DNA from 3 places in the Ralstonia chuxiongensis genome. Region 2 is predicted to be linked to each of the others. Evidence: predicted binding sites of a transcription regulator. Region 2 holds the regulator's gene; each other region holds the start of a gene.
What was found. The regulator FliA, encoded in region 2, starts transcription of late flagellar genes. The targets are predictions, from matches to a motif close to CTAAAGTTTNNNNNNNNNNNGCCGNTA.
Positions count from the first base shown of each region.

Region 1: fliD (flagellar filament capping protein FliD) is a predicted target of FliA. The motif match lies at 1,769-1,795, and genes of this name have one in related genera.
Region 3: flgK (flagellar hook-associated protein FlgK) is a predicted target of FliA. The motif match lies at 3,083-3,109, and genes of this name have one in related genera.

Region 1 covers NZ_JAMYWC010000007.1:103,988-109,375, reverse strand. The annotation lists gene fliD (flagellar filament capping protein FliD) at 1-1,724, opposite strand, end outside; gene NKG59_RS21725 (flagellin N-terminal helical domain-containing protein) at 1,922-2,743, opposite strand; gene NKG59_RS21720 (LuxR C-terminal-related transcriptional regulator) at 3,155-3,790, shown strand; gene NKG59_RS21715 (sensor domain-containing protein) at 3,925-5,388, opposite strand, start outside.
Region 2 covers NZ_JAMYWC010000001.1:633,764-639,151, reverse strand. The annotation lists gene flhF (flagellar biosynthesis GTPase FlhF) at 1-1,889, shown strand, start outside; gene NKG59_RS02740 (MinD/ParA family ATP-binding protein) at 1,903-2,682, shown strand; gene NKG59_RS02735 (RNA polymerase sigma factor FliA) at 2,691-3,452, shown strand; gene NKG59_RS02730 (nucleobase:cation symporter-2 family protein) at 3,809-5,236, shown strand; gene NKG59_RS02725 (aldose epimerase family protein) at 5,280-5,388, opposite strand, start outside.
Region 3 covers NZ_JAMYWC010000007.1:89,892-95,279, forward strand. The annotation lists gene flgG (flagellar basal-body rod protein FlgG) at 1-15, shown strand, start outside; gene NKG59_RS21640 (flagellar basal body L-ring protein FlgH) at 48-800, shown strand; gene NKG59_RS21645 (flagellar basal body P-ring protein FlgI) at 811-1,944, shown strand; gene flgJ (flagellar assembly peptidoglycan hydrolase FlgJ) at 1,961-3,046, shown strand; gene flgK (flagellar hook-associated protein FlgK) at 3,162-5,099, shown strand; gene flgL (flagellar hook-associated protein FlgL) at 5,167-5,388, shown strand, end outside.

The DNA of each region.
Region 1 (5,388 bases), on a different contig from region 2:
AAGCCGTCGGTGGCCGAACCGCTGACGCCATACAGGTTCTGCCCCGAACCGGTGGCAGCAACGCCGTTGATCGTGCCCTGCACATCCACACCGTTGGCGGCCGTGGGGCTCGCGCCGAAGAGCGACGAAGCACCCGCCCCTGATACAGACACTGCCGACACCGAGCCGAACTGGCTATCGGTAACGCTCAGCACGCCGCTGGCATCAGCCGACACCGACGCGTTAACCTTGGCGCCTTGCAGCGTGGTCGATGCGTTGATCTGGCTCTGGATCTGCGCAGCCAGCGTCGCCGCGGTATAGCTGCCGGCCGCCAAGGTCACGTTGACGGACATGCCGCTGATGTTGAACGCGAGCGTGTCGTTCACACCCGCCGTGATGGTCGTGTTGGCGGCGGCCGAACCCGTAAGCGTGCCCTGCGTGGCCAACTGCGTCACGTTGACGGCGTAGCTGCCGGACTGCGTGGAATCCGAGAACGTCGGCACGCTGACCAGCGAATCGGTGGCCGTGCCGGTACCGGCAAACAAACCGGCCACCTGGCTGGGCGACTTTGCAACCGCAGCCGACAGTTTGGTGTTGTCAACCGACAGCGTGCCGTCGGAATTCATCGTTACGCCCACGCTGCCCAGCGACTGGTAATTGCCGTTGCCCACTGCCTGGCCCAGCACGTCGGTAATCTGGTTGATGAGCGTCTTGGTGCTCACATCGCCCGCCAGCGGGCCGTTGTTGGCCTTGTTGGTGGTGTCGATATTGGTGAGCGAGTTCAGTTGCGTGCGCAGCGCGTTGTAGCCGCTGACGAAGTTGTTGACGGCGGTGGTGGTGGCGGTCGGGTCGTTGGCGACCGTCACGTTCGTGCTGCCCGTCTTGGACAGCGTGAACGACGTACCGTCCACCACGTTCGACAACGTGTTGGTCGGGCTCTGCACGGCAATGCCGTTGATGGTGGCCAGGGCGTTCTGGCCCGTGGTCACTTCGGTCATGTTCTGTGTGCCTGCCGGGTCTTGCGAGAGCAGCGATTGCAGCGTCGAGTCGCCCGACACTGAAATCTTCATCTCCGAGCTGGAGCCGCCCGCGGTCGACGTCAGCACCAGGCGGTACGGGCTGCCGCTGCCGTCGTTCACGATGCTGGCCGAGACACCCACGTTGGCCGAGTTGATCGCATCACGGATACCCGCGAGCGTGTTGTTGGACGAGTCGATCGTGATCGAGCCACCCGCCAGGTTGCCGTTCTGCGTGAACGTCGAACCGGTGTACTTGCCACCCGAAAGCGAGCCGCCCGACACCGAGCCGAACGAGAACGAAATCGTGGTCGAGGCGCCGCTGCCGATGGCGGTCGTGGTGGACGTCTGCCCCTGCGCCGCCAGCACCTGCGATTGCGCAAGCTGCGTGACATTCACCGCGTAGGAACCTGCAGGCGCCGAGCCCGTCACCGACGCACTCAGCATCGAGGTGTCGTAGCCGCTGGCCTTCATCGCGCTGTAGTTCGACGCGCTCGTCAGGTTCGACAGCGCGGTCTGGAAGGTCGACAGCGCACTCTTGAGCGAGCCCACGGCCGACAGCTGCGTCTGGTACGAGCTTTGCTGCGTCTGCAGTTGCGTCAGCGGCAGGCTTTCCACCTTCATGAGGCTGGACACCAGCGAATTGACGTCGATGCTCGTCCCGATGCCGGGAATGGAGATCGGCGGTACGTAGCTGCTGGTTGAGGAGGTGGTAGTGGTAGTCGCCATGATCGGGTCCGATAAGCATCTGCGCCGGCGGAAGTCTCTCTACACAACGGCACGGGCTGCAGCTTCTTTAGGGCAGGTTATGCAGGCGCCACCCACGAAAAAGTGGGGTATCCGTCAAAAGAAAAAGGGCCGGCGCCCCGAGGAGCGCCGGCCCTTGGCCCAACCGCGAGGCGGCGGGGCTGCATCCAACTTACTGATTAACCCTTCAGCAGGCTCAGGATGCTGTTCGGTGCCGAGTTGGCTTGCGCCAGCATCGCCGTACCCGCTTGCTGCAGGATGTTCTGGCGGGTCATGTTCGACGTTTCCGACGCGTAGTCCGTATCGACCATGGCCGACTTGGCAGCCGACAGGGCGGTGTTCGACGAGGTCAGCGTGTTGATGGTCGAGCTCAGACCGCTTTGCTGTGCACCCAGGTCAGCGCGAGCTGCCTTCAGGCTGGCCAGATCGGTGTCGATCTTGCCCTGAGCGGCCGTTGCGTTGGCCGTCGACGTCACGCTCGTGCCGGTCAGCGTACCGAAGCTTGCCAGGTTGGCGTTGGTGACGGTTGCCACGTCGGTCGACGCGTTTTGGCCGTACTGGAACGTGGTCGAGCTTACCGAACCATCGAACAGCTTGGCGCCGTTGTAGTTGGCGTTCGTCTCGATGTTCTTGTTGGCCGTGGCCAGCTGTTGGTATTCCTTGTCCAGGTTGGCCTGGTCGGTGGTCGACAGACCGCCGTTGTTGGCTTCCACAGCCAGTTGGCGCATACGTTGCAGGTTGTTTTCAACCTGGCCCAGGTACGAGTCAGCCGTTTGCAGGTACGACTGTGCGTTGTTGGCGTTCTGGATACCTTGGGTTTGCGAGTTCAGCGTGGTCGTCAGGCTGGAGGCCACAGCGTAGGCAGCGGCATCGTCCTTCGCGCTGTTCACGCGCAGGCCGGTCGACAGACGTTGCAGCGAGGTCTGCAGCGCATCCTTCGAGGCCGACAGTGCTTGCTGCGTTTGCAGGGACGAGATATTGGTATTGAGGCTGAGGGACATGACGGCTCCTAAGTTTCCCGATGGTTTGTTGCCCGTGTTTGCTAATTCCGGCTAGGCCGGGCAACGTGACCTGCAACTTGAAGGGGATCAGGTCTGCGTTGTACTCAGGTTATCGGTGGCCTCTGAGGAAAGTTTAGGGTCGCCTTGACAAATTTGTGCGTCGGCGGCGGTTTGGGCTTGCGGGCGCCTGACTTCCGACACCCCCTCCAAAAGAGGCGGCAAGCCTGCTTCTTGGCCTGCAGACCCTCGGCTATACTCGTTCGACCAGTCCATAGGCGCCAGCATCCCTCTATATATAGAGCGCCACACAGTGCACAGATGGGGAGTTGCAAGCCCGCCAGTTCGGCCGGAAGGCCTGCGGGCGGAAAGAAGAGCTCGATGCGAGCCCGCGTTTGACCCGCAACACCCACCATGCTCAATGTCCTGATCGTCGAACCGCACGATATTGCCCGTGTCGGCCTGCGCCAGATCCTCAAGGATTCGCGCCTGGCCCGGCAGATCGAGGCCGTGCCGGACCTGCGCGATGCCAATAACGACCTGCTCGCCCAGCGCGAGTGGGACGTCATGCTCTTCTCGGTGGAATCGGCCACCGGAGACGAATTCCAGACCATCAAGACCGTGCGCCAGCAGCATGCGCGCCTGGCTGTGCTGGCACTGGGCCGCCACCCTGAAGCGCTGCTTGCCGTCCGGGCGCTCAAGGCGGGCGCCGCTGGCTATCTGCCGATGGACGCCAGCCAGCCGCAGTTGCTGGCCGCCGTCAACGCCATCTCCAAGGGCAAGAAATACTTGCCTTCGGACCTTGTGGAAGTCCTGGCCGACAACCTGAACGTCGACTGGGACAAGCCCCGCCACGACATCCTTTCCGACCGCGAATTCCAGACGCTGCGCATGCTCGGCTCCGGCCGCACGTTGGGCGAGATTGCCGAGGCGCTTCAGATCAGCGTCAAGACGGTCAGCGTGTACCGGGGGCGCGTGCTCTCGAAAATGAAGCTGCGCAACAACGCCGAGCTGACCATGTACGTAGTCGGCAACGGCCTCCAACTCTAGGGTGCCCCGTAAAGCTACTGCGCACCCCGATCTTGGCCTTGCGATGCTCGCCGTACACGTGTACGGCTGCGCTTCTCACGCCAACCTCGGGGCGCTCGCTACGCTTTCCGGGACACCCTAAATAGACTCAAGACTCATAGAAACCGGGGAACGCGCTCGCCGTAGCGGCGGGCGTTCTCGCGCACGAGATCCTGCACCGCTGTCGGCTCCAGCGGCCGCGTGAGCAGATAGCCCTGAAACTCGTCGCAGCCGACTTCGCGCAGGAATTCAAGTTGCCCGGTGGTCTCCACGCCTTCGGCCACGGTCTTCATGCCCATGGCCTGCGCCATCATGATGATGGCCCGCGTGATGGCCGCGCGCTCTGCCACGTGCGGCAGGTCTTGCACGAACGAGCGGTCGATCTTCAACGTATCGATCGGGAAGCGGTGCAGATACGACAGCGACGAATATCCGGTACCGAAATCGTCCAGCGCCAGCGACACGCCCATCGCGCGCAGCTCGGTCAGCAACGCATGCAATGACGGATCGTCGCGAATCAGAATGCCTTCGGTCATCTCCAGTTCCACCGCGTTGCCAGGCAAGCCGCTGGTTGATAGCGCGCCACGTACCATCGCGCTCAACTGCCCAGAGCTGAATGCCTGGCCCGACAGGTTGATCGACATGCGCAAGTCCGGCAGCCCGATGCGGCGCCAGCGCGCAAGCTGGTCGCAGGCGGCGCGCAGAATCCAGCGGTCGATCTCGACGATCAGGCCGGTTTCTTCGGCGTCCTGAATGAACTGGCCGGGCATCATGTGGCCGAAATCGGCCGAATTCCAGCGGATGAGTGCTTCCACGCCGACGATGCGGCCGCTTCTGACGTCGACGCGCGGCTGGTAATCGGCGTAGAACTCGTTGCGGTCGCTCGCACGCCGCAGGCCCGACTCAATGCGGAAGCGGCGCGAGACGCGGTCGTCCAGGTCGCTCGTAAAGGTCTGGAAGTTGTTGCGGCCGCGCTCCTTTGCCAGATACATGGCGGCATCGGCCTTGCGCAGCAGCGTGTTCGGGTCGTCGCCGTCGTGCGGCGCCACCGCAATACCGATCGACACACCCAGGTACAGCTCCTGCCCTTCGATATAGAACGGCGCGCTGATGGCCGAGAGAATGCGCTCGGCCACGCGCCGCGTGCCCAGGCCATCGAGCGCTTCGAGCATGACGACAAATTCGTCGCCGCCCAGCCGGGCCACGGTATCGGCCTCGCGCGCGCAGGCCTGTAGGCGGGCCGCCACTTCGCGCAGCAGCATGTCGCCAAACTGGTGGCCCAGCGTGTCGTTGACGTTCTTGAAACGATCCAGGTCGAGGAACATGACCGAGACGCGCGAGCGATTGCGGCGCGCGATCGCCAGCGCGTGCTCCAGGCGATCTTCCAGCGCGGAGCGGTTCAGCAAACCCGTGAGCGTGTCGTGCGTGGCCAGGTGCCGGATGCGTTGCTGCGCTTCGCGGATCTGCGTGATGTCGACCAGCGACACCAGCACCGAGTATGGCGTTGCACCAGCCTCCGAAGCCCGCGGGGAGGCCGTCATCGAATGACCACCATCGGCATACAGCGGCGTCCAGTTGCT
Region 2 (5,388 bases):
ATCGATTTACCGGACTGACGTCGCGTGACGTTTTGCGCAAGGTCCGCGACCAACTGGGCGATGGCGCTCTGATCCTGTCGAACCGCGCCATTCCGGGCGGCATCGAGATCATCGCGGCATCCGATTCGCACGTGGATGCGCTGGTCGACGCGCAGTCGTCAGCGCCCAAGACCGCACAGCGCCGTCCGATGGCCCCGGCGCCGATCCCCGAGCCCGCACCGATTGCCGCTGCAACCGCAGCCGTCGTTGCCGCCCAGGCACCTGCCGAAGAGGCCCCGCAGGTCGAGGCTCCGGCGCCCAACGCGCTGGCGCGTCTGCGTAACCGCTTCATTGCTTCGCGCCGCGCCCCCGCACAGGAAGACGCACCGGCAGCGCCGGTTGCTCCGGTGGCCAAGCCGGCCGGACGCACGCTGCAAACGCGCGTGGATGACGATGTGGCGTTTGGCGAAGAAGATGCACTGGCAGCCTCCACCCGCATGCTGGCCGGCTTGTCGCTGGACCGCGCCAATGCCGAGGTTGCCCAATCTGCGGCGCAGGCCCTGGCCAGCACCGCCCAGTTCATCGCCCGCCGCACCGCGGTGGAAGACGACGAGCCGGAGATGGAATCGACCGCCCGCTTTGCCGCCCGTCGCGAACAAGCGCGTGAGCAGGCACGCGAGCAGGATGACCGCCCGGTTTCGCTGCGCAACTTTGCCGAGCGCGTGGAAGCCCAGGCCCGTAACCTTCGCGCCGAACAACAGAAGGCCGAAGCGCCCGTGAAGGCGCGCATCGAGGCGCAAGCCGACGCAGGCAAGGCGTCCGACATTTTCGTCCGCGTGGAGGACACGATGGCCAAGCCCGAAGCCCCGCGTGACGACGTGAGCCTGCAGCGTTCGGCCATCCAGGCCGACGTGAAGGAAAGCATCCGTGCCGAGACCGACGTGATGACCCGCCGCATGGTCGGCGAGATCGAAACGCTCAAGAGCACGCTGAACGACGCCATGTCGAGCCTGGCCTCGCTGGGCGTGAAGCTGGGCGACCCGGTGCGGACGCGCCTGTTCCAGACCATGCTCAACGCAGGGTTCTCGGCACAGCTCACGCGCTACGTGCTCGAGAACATGCCGCAGCACGACTCGTATGAAGGCGCGCTGGATTTCGTGCAGCGCGCGATTGAAAAGAACCTGACCACCGTGTCGGATGAAAACAGCCTGCTCGACCAGGGCGGCGTGTTTGCCCTGATGGGCCCGACCGGCGTGGGCAAGACCACCACGACCGCCAAGCTGGCCGCGCGCTTCGTGCTGCGCCATGGCGCATCGCGTGTGGCACTGCTCTCCACCGACAGCTACCGGATCGGTGGCCATGAACAACTGCGCATCTACGGCAAGATCCTGGGCGTCTCGGTGCATGCCGTGAAAGACGCGCAAGACCTGAGCCTGGCCCTGAACGATCTGCGCGAGAAGCACGTTGTGCTGATCGACACCATCGGCATGAGCCAGCGCGACCGCGCCGTGTCCGAGCAGATGGCGATGCTGCATGCCGTGGGCCCGTCGATCAAGCGCCTGCTGCTGCTCAACGCTGCAAGCAACGGCAAGACGCTCGATGAAGTTGTGGGTGCCTACCGCGACGCCAACCTGGCTGGCTGCATCCTGACCAAGATCGACGAGGCTGCCTCGGTGGGCCACGCGATGGACGTGATGATCCGCCGCCGCCTGCCGCTGCATTACGTGTCGTACGGCCAGCGTGTGCCGGAGGACATTGCGGTGCCGAACAAGAAGCTGCTGATCCATCGCTCGTTCCGGGCTGGTGCGGAGCAGTCGTCGTTCACGCTGGATTCGGATGAATCGTTGCTCGTGGCGCAAGGCGCTGCGCGTAACCGCGAACCTGGCCTGGCCGCTTTCGATTTCGCCTGACAAGGGGGCGACCATGACGACGCCATTCGCCAAGGATCAAGCCGCAGGGCTGCGGCGCATGCTCGGTCATGCCGCTGCCCGCCGTGTGCTGGTGATCGGTGGGCAAGAGCAGGTCGACGACTTTGTCGACAACCTGCGCATCGCGCTGTCCGCCATGGGCCGCGACACGGCCGTGGTGAACGCCCAGACCATGCTCGCCATGCCCGGCGTGCTCGAGCAGTACGACGAGACGGCGGATGTGACGCTCGTGGCCGCGCATTTCGGCACCCGGGCGCTGAGCACCGTGGCTGAAGTCTGCGACGACGTGCTGCTGACCTTCACCGATGGTCCGGAAGGCATCAAGAGCGCGTACACGCTGCTCAAGAAAACCGCCGTGCTGCAAGGCAGCGCTGGCATCCGCACCGTGGTGTGCGGCGCGCATTCGGTGGATTCCGCAGTGCGCGTGTTCAGCAACCTGGCCAACACCGTGGGCCAGTACCTGAACACCCGTATCGATTTCGCCGGCTACCTCCCAGAGGACCGGCACGTAGAACTTGCGCTCTCGCTCGGCAAGCCCGTGGCGAGCGCGTTTCCCGCATCGCCTTCGGCCATGGCCTTCCGCCAGCTTGCCGAAGAAATGTTGAGCTGGGCCAGCGCCGAGGCCCAAGCCGGTGATGGCAGTGCGCCGTCGCGGGTGGTCATGTCGGCGCGGGCACCGGCACAGCCGGCGGATGAATCGGCGCAAGACACGTCAATGTCGACTTCGACTGCGACGCCCCGCGCCACCGCACGCGCGGCCGAATTGGTTTATTGAGGCGCAGCATGAACGAAGCGTCAAAGGCAGGCATGAATATGTACACCGCAACCGGTCGCAAGACCAAGTCCGACGAGATGGCCATGTACGCACCGCTGGTGCGTCGCATTGCCAACCAGATGATGGTCAAGCTGCCCGCCAGCGTTGAGCTGGACGACCTGATCCAGGCCGGCATGATGGGCTTGCTCGACGCGCTGTCGCGCTATGAGGAAACGCAGGGTGTGCAGTTCGAGTTCTACGCAGCCCAGCGTATCCGCGGCGCGATCCTGGACGAACTGCGCGGCTCGGACTGGCTGCCGCGCGGCCTGCGCCGCAACGCGCGCACGATCGAGCAGGCGATCCAGAAGCTGCAGCAGCAGAAGGGTCGCGCGCCCACCGAAACCGAGATTGCGGCAGCGCTGGGCATGTCGCTGGCCGAATACCAGAAGCAACTGGTCGACCTGCAAGGCAGCCAGCTGCTGTATTACGAAGATTTCGACCGCGAAGACGCCGACGCCTTCATCGAGAACCGCGCACCCGAGAACGACGCCACGCCGCTGGACCAACTGCTGGACCACGACCTGCGCGAATCGGTTGTCGCCGCCATCGAGGCGCTGCCCGAGCGCGAAAAGCTCATGATGAGCCTTTACTACGAGCAGGATCTGAACCTGCGTGAAATCGGCGCCGTGATGGGCGTGTCGGAATCGCGCGTGTGCCAGATCCACAGCCAGGCCATCGCCCGCATCCGCTCGCGCCTGCGTGATCGCGCATGGCTGCCGACGCCGACCTGATCTGAGGTCAACCGGGCGCCGCTGCCTTTGGCCTGCGACGCTTGGTCTGTGCTTGACCTGCCAGTTTCTTACTGCGCGGCCAGCGAGTCATTTCGCGGCTGCGCTTTTTCTTTGGGGCCTCGGTCTCGCGGGCACGCTTGCATGCGTGAAGAGGTGGATGACAGCGCACACACGTTTCAGAACGCAAAATATGTACACAAAAAACAGTGGCAATTGTTGACAGAAAAACGGCGCACCTCCAAGATTCCGGCAAATACGCGGCATCACGCCGCATGAATGCCGGCGGATGGACTCCGCCACATCCGCCTAAAGCACGCTCCCGGCATTGACACGGGGGCGGCCCCAGGAGACAAACAATGCGCCAATCCCCCGGCCAACCCTCGCCTTCTTCGTCGACAATCGCTCACGCCGCTGTCGATCCCGTCAACGAGCGTCTGCCGCTGCCCCGCCTGTTTGCTCTTGGTCTGCAGCACCTGTTGGTGATGTACGCCGGTGCGATTGCCGTGCCGCTGATTGTCGGCAATGCGCTTGGTCTGTCGAAGAGCGATCTGTCGTATCTGGTCAATTGCGACCTGTTTGCGGCTGGCATCGGCACGCTTATCCAATCGCTCGGTTTCCTGATCTTCGGGATCCGTCTGCCGGTGATGATGGGCGTCACGTTTGCCGCGGTTGCACCCATGATCGCCATTGGCGTGGAGCCCAGCATGGGGCTGCCCGGCATCTTCGGGGCGTCCATCGTTTCAGGTGTGTTCGGCATTGCCATTGCGCCGCTGATGGGGCGGCTGCTTGGCCTGTTCCCGCGCGTGGTAACGGGCACGGTCATCATGCTGATCGGCTTTTCGCTGTTGAGCGTAGGCATCAACTGGGCCGCAGGCGGTCAGCAGATGATTCCGCAGGTGGTCGACGGCGTGCGCCACATGGTGCCGAACCCGGCGTTTGGCGATCCGTTCGGCCTGGCCATTGCGGCGCTGGTGCTGGTGACGATTCTGCTGCTGACCAAGTTCGGTAATGCACTGCTGTGCAATATCGCGGTGCTGCTTGGCATCGTGACGGGCACGCTAGTGGCAGCGGCGTTTGGCAAGGTGTCGCTGGCGGATGCGAGCGCGGCGCCGCTGATGACGCTGGTGACACCGTTCCACTTCGGCATGCCGAAGTTCGAGCTGTCGGCCATCATCTCGATGTGCATCGTGATCGTGATCACGCTGGTGGAATCAACTGGCATGTTCCTCGCGCTGTCGCACGTGGTGGGCAAGCCGATCTCGCGCAACGAACTCACCAACGGCCTGCGTGCCGACGGTCTGGCGACGGTTGTGGCGGGCGTGTTCAACACGTTTCCGCATACGTCGTTCTCGCAGAACATCGGGCTGGTGTCGATCACGGGCGTACGTTCGCGCTATGTGGCGGCCGCTGGCGGGTTGCTGCTGATCGTGCTGGGGCTGTTTCCGAAGCTGTCTTACGTGGTGGCGTCTGTGCCGCAATACGTGCTGGGCGGCGCGGGCATCGTGATGTTCGGCATGGTGGCTGCAGCCGGCATCCGCATGCTGGGCATGGTCGATTTCCAGCAGCAGCGCCACAACCTGCTGATCATCGCGGTGTCGGTCGGCTTTGGCATGATGCCGACGCTGGCGCCGGCGTTCTTCCACCACTTTCCGGACTGGATGCACCCCATCACCCACAGCGGCATCGTGATGGGCACGCTGGTGGCCGTGGTGCTCAACGCGTGGTTCAACGGCATCCGTGGCTCGCACGAAGTCATGCACGGCGCGGCCGCTGCTGCGCATTGAACATCCAAGCCGCGCGCCTGAAAAGCGGCTCAGGTCTGGCGGCTCAGGTCTCTTCAGCAACCGACACGCGGTATGCGGTGTGCTGGCGGTAGACCTGGCCGGGGCGGAACATGACCGCTTGCGCATCGGGCATGTTGACCTGGTTCGGGAAC
Region 3 (5,388 bases), on a different contig from region 2:
CTGTCTCAGCTTTGAGCTGACGGCGCAGTTTTTGAGGATGTAGTGCGATGCATACCCCCCCGGTTTACTCGCTCCAGAATGGCAAGCACAGCGGCCGCGCTGTGTCTGCTGTTCGAGTCGTTCGATTGGCCGTGCTTGGCACGGCCGCCTTGCTCGCTACGGCGTGCGGCATGCTGCCGCCGCCGGCCCCGATCGTGCAGGGTCCGACAACCGCGCGCCCACCGATGCCGGTGATGGCGCCGCGCCAGAACGGGGCGATCTACCAGGAAGTGGCATCGGGCAGCGGCGGGTTCCGCGGCATGTTTGAAGACCGCCGCGCCCACATGGTGGGCGACACAATCACAATCGTGATCACAGAAAACACGGCGGCCAGCAAGCAGACCTCCGGCAGCGTCAACCGCTCGGGCAGCATGAGCGCTTCGGTGCCGACCTTCGCCGGCATGAACGCTGGCGTGCTGTCTTTGCTGGGTGTGTCGGCCAGCGACGCCAACAAGTTCGACAGCAAGGGCGCCAACGGTGCACAGAACAACTTCACGGCCACGATTACCGTCACGGTGGTGGAAGTGCTGGGCAACGGCAACCTGGTGGTGAGCGGCGAGAAGCAGATGGCCGTTGGCCAGGGCACCGAGTCGATCAAGTTCTCCGGCGTGGTCAACCCGACCACCGTCAACAATCAAAACACCGTGTTGTCTACCCAGGTGGCGGACGCACGCATGGAATACCGCGGCACGGGCTACGTGGCCGAGTCGCAGCAGATGGGCTGGCTGTCGCGGTTCTTCCTGACCGTGTCGCCGTTCTAAGGGATCTGCCATGACTTTGCATCGAACGAGGTTCTATCGAACCCTTGGCGCGGCCCTGGTGGCATTGAGCGCAATTTCCGCGGTTGTTCCGACAACGGCACACGCTGATCGCATCAAGGATCTGACCACCGTTGCCGGCGTGCGCGACAACGCGCTGATCGGCTACGGCCTTGTCGTGGGCCTGGACGGAAGCGGCGACCAGACCACGCAGACCCCCTTCACGGTCCAGAGCTTCAACAACATGCTCACGCAGTTCGGCATCAACGTGCCGCCCGGTGCGAGCATCCAGCTCAAGAACACCGCTGCCGTGGTGGTGACGGCCACGCTGCCTGCCTTTGTGCGGCCGGGCCAGACCATCGACGTGACGGTGTCGTCCATCGGTAACGCCAAGAGCCTGCGTGGCGGCACGCTGCTGCTCACGCCGCTCAAGGGCGTGGACGGCCAGCTCTACGCATTGGCACAAGGCAACGTGGTGATTGGCGGCGCAGGCGCATCGGCCAATGGCAGCAAGGTGCAGATCAATCAACTCGGCGCTGGCCGCATCGCCAATGGCGCCACGGTGGAGCGCGCCGTGCAGGCCACGGTGGGTGAGGCCGGCAGCATCCAGCTCGATACCGGCACGACGGATTTCGGCACCGTGCAGAACATCGTTACCGCCATCAACAAGCAGTTTGGCTCGGATACGGCGCAAGCCGCGGACGGCCGCACGATCAACGTGCGCGCACCGGCCCTGGCGTCGGACCGCGTCGGCTTCCTGGCCAAGCTACAGAACATTGACGTGACGCCGGCGCTGGCCGCTGCACGTGTGGTGATCAACGCCCGCACGGGCTCGGTGGTCATGAACCAGCTCGTCAAGCTCGAGCCCTGCGCGGTGGCGCACGGCAGCCTGTCGGTCACCATCAGCACGGACCCGGTCGTGAGCCAGCCGGCGCCGTTCTCGCAAGGGCAGACGGTGGCCGCAGCGCGCTCGAACATCGAGGTCAAGCAGCAAGGCGGCAGCCTTATCAACGTGAAGGGCGGCACCAACCTTGCGGACGTGGTCAAGGCCATCAACGCGATTGGCGCCAACCCGCAAGACCTGATCTCGATCCTGCAGGCGATGAAGGCGGCCAACGCGCTGCGCGCCGATCTGGAAATCATCTGACGCTGGGGAGGCCACGATGAACCAAACCGACCTCACCAGCCGCCTGGCGCTCGACTCCAAGGGTTTCGAGTCGCTCAAGCAAACGGCGCGTACGGACCCGACCGGCGCCGCCAAGACCGTCGCCAAGCAGTTCGACGCGATCTTCGTGAACATGATGCTCAAGCAGATGCGCGATGCAACGCCGCAGAACGGGCCGCTCGATTCGTCGTCGAGCAAGATGTACACGTCGATGCTCGACCAGCAGCTTTCGCAGACGATGGCCTCGCGCGGCGTGGGCGTGGCAGACCAGCTTCTGAAGCAGATGCTGCGTCAGGCTACGCACGTGAACCCGGATGCGGGCGGCAAGGTGAATACCGCGCTGTCCAACACCACGGCCACCAATACCGCGCTGCCAGGTGCGACCGGCTCCACGAGCGATGCCGCCAAGGCGATCGCCCGTTCGTCGCTCAACAGCATGGCCGCCGCCGTTGCGCCAGGCACGGAAGACGACGGTTCGGGCATCAGCACCGTGCCGCGCCCGGGCCTGGAAGAACGCGTGCAACGTGCACTGGCCGCCCTGCGCAAGCAGGCGGATGCGCAAGCCCAGGCGCCGAGCGCACCGCCCGAGGTTGACCTGTCGACGGTGGCCGCTGAGCCGCGTGGCGAGCGCATGACCAGCTTCTACAACAAGCTGATCGGCCACGCATCGCAGGCCGCGCAGGAAACTGGCATTCCGGCCAACTTCATGATCGGCCATGCCGCGCTGGAGTCCGGCTGGGGCCGTCGCGAGATCAAGGCACGCGACGGCACGAACACGCACAACCTGTTCGGCATCAAGGCTGGCGGCTCGTGGGCAGGCAAAACTGCCACGGTGACCACCACCGAATACATCGGCGGCGTCGCCCACAAGGTTCAGGAGAAATTCCGCGCCTACAGCTCATATGCCGAGGCATTCAAGGACTACGCCAACCTGCTGGCCAACAACCCGCGCTACAGCAACGTCGTGGCAGCCGGCAACGGCAACGACGCGGCGTCGTTCGCCAAGGGCTTGCAGCGCGCGGGCTACGCCACCGATCCGAACTACGCCCACAAGATCATGGCGGTGCTCAAACAGATCGTTTGAGTGATCTAAGAAGCATATTTTGGCGACGACGGCCGGCTCAAGTTTGCGCTTGTCCGGCCGATGTTGTTTCTAGAGCTTATTTCGGCGGCTTCATGCTGCCCGCACCGAGACAACTATGAGCAGCTCCCTTCTGAATATTGGCGCGTCCGGCCTGCGGGTTGCCGATATCAACCTGCAAGTGACCGGCAACAACATTGCCAACGCCAGCACGCCCGGCTATTCGCGCCAGGAAGCCGTGCAGACGGAAAACATTCCGCTGTACGCCGGCGTGGGCTATCTCGGCCAGGGCGCCAATGTCACGACCGTCAAGCGCATCTACGACCAGTTCCTGACTGCGCAGGTACAAAGCGGCCAGGCTTCGACCAGCGCGGCCGATCAGCTCAACAGCCTGGTGTCGGGCCTGAGCAAGTACATGTCGGACAGCAACAGCGGCCTGACTTCGTCGCTCACCAGTTTCTTCAATGCCGCCGATGGCCTGGCCTCCAAGCCATCGGATACCACCGCGCGCCAGGTTTTCCTGAACGCGGCTGCGGGCCTGCAAAGCCGCTTCAATTCGATTGCCGGGCAGCTGAGTTCGCTCAACAACCAGGTCAATACGCAGGTGCAGACGCAGATCAGCTCGGTCAACGGCACCGCGCAGCAGATCGCCTCGTTGAACGACCAGATTTCCAAGGCGGAAGCGTCGACCGGCCAGCCGGCCAATGACCTGCGTGACCAGCGCGACCAGCTTGTGCAGACGCTCAACCAGTCGATCAAGGCGAGCGTGGTGCAGACCGGCGACGGCCAGTTCAACATCTACGTGGGCAACGGCCAGGCGCTGGTGCAGGGCAACCAGAGCTACCAGTTGACGGCGGTGCCGTCGCAGTACGACCCGACGCAACTGTCGGTCGGCTACAAGAGCCCGGGCGGCACGGTCAACATCGACGACAGCCAGCTCGGCGGCGGTGCGCTCGGCGGCCTGATGGACTTCCGCAGCAATACGCTCATTCCGGCGCAGAACAGCCTGGGCCGCTTGGCCACGGCCGTGACGGCCGACGTGAATGCGCAGAACAAGCTCGGCATGGACGCCAACGGCAAGATGGGCACGGACCTCTTCTCCGTGGCCAGCCCGAGCGTTGCGCCCAGCACGAACAACACCGGCAGCGGCACGCTCACTGCCAGCATCACCAACGCCAATGCGGGGCAAGGCTACGACTACCAGGTCAAGTACCAGGGCGGCGCCTACACCGTTTCGCACTATCCGGACGGCTCCGCCTCTGTAACGGTGTCGAGCTGGCCGACCACGATTGACGGTGTCACGCTGAACCTGTCGGGCACGATGAACAGCGGCGATTCCTTCCTGGTGCGTCCGACCGCCAACGCGGCCGCGACCATGCAGACGCTCACCACCGATTACCACAACGTGGCGGCGGCCTCGCCCGTGGTGTTCAACCAGGGCAGCAACAACACGGGCAGCGCCGCGGTGTCGTCGTTGGGCGTGGACAGCACGTATGCCGGTTCGCCGCTTACTTCGCCAATCAACCTGACGTACAGCTCGGCCGTCGGCGGCTCGCTGTCGGGGTTCCCAGGCAGCGTGACGGTCACGGCGGGCGGCACGTCCACCACGTACACGGGTGGCACGGCACCGTACACGCAGGGCGCGACGTATGCGTTCAACGGCGTGCAGATGACGCTGTCGGGCTCGCCCGGCAACGGCGATACGTTCACCATTTCGGCCAACACCGCCAACAGCACCGACAACGGCAACGCCAGCGCGCTGGCCAAGCTGCGCAACAGCAACCTGCTGGACGGCGGCACGACGTCGATCGGCACAGCGTGGAACAACCTCGTCACCCAGGTGGGTGTGCAGGCCAACCGGGCCAGCACCAACCTGACCTCGCAGAAGGCGCTGCTGGCCAGCTCCACGCAACAGCAGCAGTCGGTGTCGGGGGTGAACCTCGATGACGAAGCGATGAACCTGATGAAGTATCAGCAGGCCTACCAGGCGTCCGCCAAGGTGATGCAGACCGCCAATTCGCTGTTCGCCAGCTTGCTGTCGATTGCCGGCGGCTGATCGGGACGGCTGAAGAAATCGCCCCGCCTGCCGATAACGTCCTAAAGCCCTACCGTCCGGACCGATCATGCGAGTCAGTACCGCCCAATTCTTTGCAGCGTCTTCCGCTTCGATGCAGAACACGCAATCGAACCTGCTCACGTTGCAGCAGCAGATTGCGAGCGGCATCGCGCTCAACAGCGCGGGCGACAACCCCAGCGCGTTTGGTCAGATGGCGCAACTGCAGCAAACGCAGGACGCCAACGATCAATACCAAGCCAATCGCGACGCCACCGACGCGCGCCTGACC